One region of the Bradyrhizobium sp. URHC0002 genome, then DNA from elsewhere that is predicted to be linked to it. Evidence: riboswitches for the same ligand, from Rfam matches in the RefSeq annotation. Region 1 holds a riboswitch; each other region holds the start of a gene.

Region 1 (2,262 bases):
CGCCGAGCGCGCGGCGTTCGCGCATGATCAGGTAGAGGAAGAACGGCACGCCGATGATCGAGGTCAGCACGCCGACCTTGATGTCTGAGGTCGAGGGGATGATGCGCACCGCGATATCGGCCGCCAGCAACAGCGCGGAACCTGTGAGCGCACTCGGCACCAGAAGCCGCCCAGGGTCGTGGCCGATCAACGGCCGCATCAGATGCGGCGCGACGAGCCCGATGAAGCCGATGGTGCCGGTGACGGCGACCGCGCCGCCGACGCCGAGCGCCACGCCCGAAATCACGAACAGCCGCAACCGTCCGACATCGACGCCGAGGCTTTGCGCGGTTTCTTCGCCCAAGCTCAGCGCGCGAAAGGCATGGCGCTGGCTGAACAGCATGATCGCGCCGGCAATGATGAAGGGAAACGCCAGCATGACATGCTGAAAGCTGCGGTCCTCCAGCGAGCCGAGCAGCCAGAATGCGATCTCCAGCACCACAAAGGGGTTGCTGGAAAGGTTCATCACCAGCGCGGTGGCGGCGCCCGCGAAGCTCGATATCGCCAGGCCTGAGAGAATGAGGATCAAAAGCCCGGCATTGCGGCCGGCGATCGAAAGCAGCACGAAAACGGACGCGAACGCCGCGATGATCGCCGCCACCGGCAGCGCATAGGAGCGCACGTCGGCCAGCCCCAGCGCGATCACCAGCACGGCCCCGAACGCGGCTGATTGCGGCGCGCCGAACAGCGAGGGCGAGGCCAGCGGATTGCGCAACAGACCCTGCAGCGATGCGCCCGACAGCCCGAGAATGGCGCCGATCGCCAGCGCTAGCAGCGTGCGCGGCAGGCGGATTTCGCGCACGATCACCTGCGACACGTCGCTGCCGCCGCCGAACAGCGCTTGCGCCACCGCAAGCGGCGACAGCCGCACGGGCCCGATGCCGAGCGAGATCAGCATCAGCAGCGCAACGAGCGCGGCAAGCGCCGCCACAGCGCCGATCCGCCGGCGTGCGGCATCCTCGTTGGTCAGGGTTGCGGCCTCAACACTCATCGATCGTCCTAAAGCAGTTTTACCCGCCCCGGTACAGGAGCTCAGGCAAGGAGCAGGCAGCGGTGCTCATGCGGCAAAAATAGCGCACTCGTCCAGTGAGGATCGCAAGCGCGCCCAAGGCGGATTGACTCGAACTTTGACAAACTTCTACCATAGTTCCTGACGGTTCCCGTTTTGGGGATCAAAAGGGAATGCGGTGCGGGGAAAATCCCCAATTCCGCGGCTGCCCCCGCAACTGTAAGCGGCGAATCCTTCGTCATATGCCACTGGGAAACTCGGTCCTGGGAAGGCGACGATGGGGTAACGACCCGCGAGCCAGGAGACCTGCCGTCAGCCGTGGTCACACGCGAAGATGTCGGTCGGGGAGTACAGGCATTAGCTTCACTGGGTTCGCGAGAAGCGAGATGGTGAGACTTGGTTCGCTGTGACGTACCACTGACGTCATACCGAGGTTAAGTCCATGTCTTTCACAACCCCCGCGAAGCGGCATAGTGCGCTGCTGCTCGCCACCAGCATCCTTGCGCTGAGTGGCTCGCCCGCTTCGGCGCAAACGCCACCAACGGCCCTGCCCCCGGTCGAGGTCAGCCCCCCCACCGACCCGAACAAGACTCGCGCCCGGCCGCTGGACAACGACGGTAGCGGCACCACCACCCGTCAGGCGCGGACCACGCGGCCTTCGCGCGGCGCCGGCACGGGGACCTCCGATGGCGCAAGCCCGGGTACCGCCGACGCCGGCGGCACAGGCACCGGTGGCCGGCAATTCAACGGCATCGTCGGCACCGCCTCCAGCGTGATCACGGCGCAGGACATCGCCCATTCGCCATCAAACAACCTGCCCGACATTCTCGCGCAAGTACCCGGCGTGCAGCTCACCTCGCTGTACGGCGTTACGGCGAATGGCGCGAAGACTTCTGTAGATCTGCGCGGCTTCGGCGCCTTCGCGACCTCGAATACGCTCATCCTGGTCAACGGCCGCCGTCTCAACGATGTCGACATGGCACAGGTCGATCTGTCGACCATCCCGCTTCAGTCGATCGAGCGCATCGAGATCACGCGCGGCAACAGCGGCGCGGTGCTCTACGGCGACAACGCGATCGGTGGCGTCATCAATATCGTTCTGAAAAGCGGCGTCGGCGGTCCGCCGGTGACGATGCGGGCCGAGGCCGGTGTCGGCTCGTTCAACACGCGTCTCGCAAATATCTCGGCAGCGACCAATTACGGGCCGTGGTCGA
Region 2 (2,262 bases), 570 kb from region 1:
AATTGCCGATCGGGCGGATGACGCCAGGCCTGGTGTCGTATCTGGAAAGCCGGCACGGCGTGACTGTCCTGATCGATGCGATCGACGAACCCGGATCGGGAACGCAGCGCCTGTTCGATGGTCGCACCCGAACGCTACGTCTGTCGCCTGGCCTTGATCCGGGCCAGCAGGCGTTTCAGCTCGCGACGCAGATCGCCATTCTGGAACTGGACGAGGCGATCCATGCAATCGTCGACAAGGCAAAGTTGACCAGCGACGAAGCGCGCGGCCTTGCTCGGATCGGGCTTGCAAACTATTTCGCCGGTGCGCTGATTTTGCCTTACTCCGTCTTCCTCAACGAGGCGGAGCGGTGCCGTTACGACATCGAACTGCTCAGTCACCGCTTCGGCGTGGGTTTTGAAACGATCTGTCACCGGCTGAGCACCCTGCAGCGCCACAACGCGCGGGGCGTGCCGTTCTTCTTCATCCGCGTCGATCGCGCCGGAAACATATCGAAGCGCCAATCGGCGACCGATTTCCATTTTTCCCGGGTTGGCGGAACGTGTCCGCTGTGGAACGTTTATGAGGCCTTCGCCAGCCCCGGGCGTATCCTGACGCAGCTGGCAAGGATGCCCGATGAGCGAACCTATCTCTGGGTTGCCCGGACGGTGACGCACGGCCGAGGAGGCTACGGCGCGCCCGCCAAGACGTTTGCGGTCGCGCTCGGATGCGATGTTCGCCATGCGGAGCGAATCGTCTATTCGCAGGGCCTCAAGATCGATCCGTCACTGGCGACGCCGATCGGCATGGGCTGCAAGGTGTGCGAACGGCCGGATTGTCCGCAACGCGCGTTTCCACCGGTCGGCCGCGCCTTGCGAATCGACGAAACGCGGTCCCGATTCGCGCCGTATGCGACCTCATGAGCCGATGCGGCCGGGATAGCGGGGAAAAACGTCTTTCAGGCCGAGAAAGAATCAGCTTGTCGTGCTTCTCATCCACCGGTCGGATAATTTTTTTCTTGAATAGCGGGCATTGATCTTAACGGCCCATTGACACTCTCTCGCGAATACTACCACATGTAGATGTCACGGTCCGCCAGACCTCAACAGCTGGTGGCTAAGAGGGAAGCCGGTGTAACGCGCCAGCGCGCGCGAGTCCGGCGCTGCCCCCGCAACTGTAAGCAGTGAGTTGTTCCCGATTTCACGTCACTGATGCGGCCACGCATTGGGAAGACCGGGCACGACGCTGACCTGCGAGCCAGGAGACCTGCCGCGACACCGAAAAACGTCCACGGGCGGGGTGTCCGGCGGTCGCTCGCAGAATCATGCCGGTGCTTTGCGCCGGGCATCCAATGCAGCGTCGCTCCAAGACATCCAGCCCCAACAACACTACGGGGTCTGCCGATGTCGCAATCTTCTCAACTCGTTTCTCCCGAAGCCAAAGCCGCTCCCTTTCTTGCGTTGCGTACCGAATCGTCAGCTTCGCCGGAAGGCGCGCTGCCGATGCAGGTGATCCGCCGCAACGGCACGGTTTCGAAATTCGACGCCAGCAAGGTTTCGGTCGCGATGACCAAGGCGTTTCTCGCCGTCGAGGGGCATGGCGCAGCAGCCTCCCGCCGCGTGCATGAAATCGTCGAGCAACTGACCACGGAAGTTGTCGGCGCGCTGTCGCGCCGGATGAGCGAGGGCCGCACCTTTCATATCGAGGACGTGCAGGATCAGGTCGAACTGGCCTTGATGCGCAGCGAGCACCACAAGGTCGCGCGCGCCTATGTGCTGTATCGCGAGGAGCGCACGCGGCAGCGTGCCGGGCAGGAAGCGGCCAATGCCGCCCAACCGTCGGGGGAGCCTTCGCTGCGCGTCACCCTGGCCAGCGGTGTGCAGGTCCCGCTCGATATCGAGCGCCTGACGCTGATCATCGAAGAAGCCTGCGCCGGGCTAGAGGGCGCCAGCGCTGCTGCCGTGCTCACTGAGACGCAGCGCAATCTCTATGACGGCATCGGCGAGGGCGAACTGGCGCTGGCGTCGGTGATGGCTGCGCGCACGCTGGTGGAGCAGGAGCCGAACTATGCCTATGTCAGCGCGCGGCTGTTGCTCGACAAGCTGCGCACCGAGGTGCTGTCGTTCGTGCTTGGAGCGCCGACCAGTGCGTCGCAGGCCGATATGGCGGTGCGCTACGGCGAATATTTTCCCGCCTACGTCAAGGCCGGCATCAAGGCCGAACTGCTCGATCCCGATCTGGCGCGGTTCGACCTGAAGAAGCTGGCCGCGGCGCTGAAGCCGG
Region 3 (2,262 bases), 560 kb from region 1:
ACGCCTTTGCAAACGCCGCGTAAGCACGCTGCAGCGCCTGCCGCGCAGTATCGTTCAGATCGAGAACCAAACAGGGTTCATCGAGCTGCACCCATTCGGCGCCGCTTTTCGCGAGCTTTTCCAGAACCTCGATATAGACCGGCAACAACGCGTCGAGCAGCGACAGCGGATCGAGCGTCGGATCGGAGCTCTTGCCAAGCTTCAGGAAGGTGACCGGACCGACCAGAACCGGGCGCGTCTGATAGCCGAGGCTCCTCGCTTCCTCATACTCTTCAATAGGCTTGCGCGAAGAGAGCTTGAAGGTTTGCCCTTTGCCGAACTCCGGCACCATATAATGATAGTTGGTGTCGAACCACTTGGTCATTTCCTGTGCGGGCGCGCCATGCGACGACCCGTGTTCATGATGGGCATGCCCGCAGCTTTCGTCATGGCCGGCACCTTCTGCGCCGCGCGCCATCGCGAAATAGGTGGAAAGCGAGACCTCGCCGCCTTTCCAGCCATATACTTCCGGTATTGCGCCGACCATCACGCTGGTGTCGAGAACCTGGTCGTACATTGAAAAGTCGTTGGACGGGATAACGGTGACGCCAAGCGATTTCTGGCGCGCCCAGTTTGCGGCTCGAAGCCCGGTGGCTGTGTCGCGGAGCGCCTGCTCGCTGGATTTACCGGACCAAAAGCTTTCCAGCGCCATTTTGAGTTCGCGGCGGGGTCCGATCCGCGGCGTTCCGAGCGTTGCAACAGGAAGTGAAGAAGTAGACATGGCTTAACCCCAAAAGTTGGGGGCAAAGGCCGAAGTGACACGTCTGGATTCCGCGTACGGCGGGAAGCGCGCGCGGAATCGCAACCGCACCACCGGGACACCCCGCCCGTGGACGTGTATGTTGTCGAGGCAGGTCTCCTGGCTCACGGGTCAATGCTGCTGTCCGGCCTTCCCGAAACCAATCGTGGTCTCAGTGACTTTGTTGGACAGCGGCTCGCCGCTTACAGTTGCGGGGGCAGCTCCGGCTTCGCACCGGCTTCCCTCTTAGCTTCGGGCCGAACGAGCCCGAAGAACCACGACGGTCTCAGTTAGGATCAACGGCAATCCCGGTCAATCGAGCCCGGAGTGGGAAGCTACCCATCGCTCCCGATCGATGCCGTTGGGCCGAACATCCAAGTTACTCAGTTCTGCGGCCTCCTTCAGGAAGAATGGTTCTGACGATGGAGGCGTCCAGGGCTTCATATTCGTGAAGCCCGATAGTCTCGTAGAGTTCGGCGCGCGTCTGCATCCGGTCCAGCATCGCGTGGGTGCCACCGTCGCGCCTGATCGTGTTGAATAGATCTTGCTGCGCCTTGTTGGCAACGCGCAGCGATGACACCGGCCAAATCACCATGCGATAGCCCATGGCCTCGAACTCAGACGCGGTGAAGAACGGCGTCTTGCCGAACTCGGTCATGTTCGCCAGCAGTGGAACGCCGGGAACGCGCCTGGCGAACTCCTCGAACATCTCGCGCGAAATCATCGCTTCCGGGAAGATCGCGTCCGCTCCCGCTTCCAGATAGAGTTTTGCACGCGCTACCGCACCATCCATGCCTTCGCTCGCCGCGGCATCGGTTCTCGCGATCAGATAGAGATGACGCCGCGCCTTGGCGGCGGCGGCGACCTTGGCGGCCATGTCGCGCGCATCCGCCAGCTTCTTGTCGTTGAGATGACCGCATTTTTTCGGAAGCAGCTGGTCCTCGATGTGAACGGCCGCAGCACCGGCATCCTCGAAGGTGCGCACCATGTTCATGACATTGAGCGCTTCGCCATAGCCGGTGTCGCCATCGACCAGCAGCGGCAGGCCGCTGGCGCGTGCCACCTGGCGGATGAAGAAGGCGACTTCCTCGATCGTGATGATGCCGAGGTCCGGCAGGCCCATCGAAGCCGTCATCGCCGCGCCCGACAGATAGAGCGCGGGAAAGCCCGCGTCCCGGGCCTGCAACGCGGCCATTCCGTTGTGCGCGCCGGGCATCCGGAGAATGCCCGGTCTGTCCAGGAGATCGCGGAAGCGAACCCCGGCCGGCCTGTCGGCCGCATCAGTACCCAGGAGATATACCATTATTACGTCCTTACGCGGCGCGCGGGGCGATCGCAGCCTTGCCACGCTCCTGCAGCGGCACGAACTTCAGATTCTCCGGGCCGATGTAATTCGCGGCCGGGCGTATGATCTTGTTGTTGACGCGCTGTTCCATCACATGCGCCGCCCATCCGGATGTTCGGGAAATCACGAACAGCGGTGT

The links. A riboswitch is a leader RNA that binds a small molecule or an ion and turns the genes downstream of it on or off. The one in region 1 is predicted to bind cobalamin.
Region 2: linked by a shared signal. The riboswitch ahead of ACVWVY_RS11315 (ribonucleoside-diphosphate reductase subunit alpha) and the one ahead of ACVWVY_RS08540 (TonB-dependent receptor) in region 1 are both predicted to bind cobalamin.
Region 3: linked by a shared signal. The riboswitch ahead of metE (5-methyltetrahydropteroyltriglutamate--homocysteine S-methyltransferase) and the one ahead of ACVWVY_RS08540 (TonB-dependent receptor) in region 1 are both predicted to bind cobalamin.

Annotation. Positions count from the first base shown of each region.
Region 1 is NZ_JBSSCF010000001.1:1,810,748-1,813,009, reverse strand. It holds gene ACVWVY_RS08545 (FecCD family ABC transporter permease) at 1-1,030, opposite strand, end outside; cobalamin riboswitch at 1,177-1,376, shown strand; gene ACVWVY_RS08540 (TonB-dependent receptor) at 1,491-2,262, shown strand, end outside.
Region 2 is NZ_JBSSCF010000001.1:2,378,017-2,380,278, forward strand. It holds gene ACVWVY_RS11310 (short-chain fatty acyl-CoA regulator family protein) at 1-902, shown strand, start outside; cobalamin riboswitch at 1,051-1,267, shown strand; gene ACVWVY_RS11315 (ribonucleoside-diphosphate reductase subunit alpha) at 1,383-2,262, shown strand, end outside.
Region 3 is NZ_JBSSCF010000001.1:2,372,108-2,374,369, forward strand. It holds gene metE (5-methyltetrahydropteroyltriglutamate--homocysteine S-methyltransferase) at 1-760, opposite strand, end outside; cobalamin riboswitch at 872-1,073, opposite strand; gene prpB (methylisocitrate lyase) at 1,158-2,081, opposite strand; gene prpC (bifunctional 2-methylcitrate synthase/citrate synthase) at 2,092-2,262, opposite strand, start outside.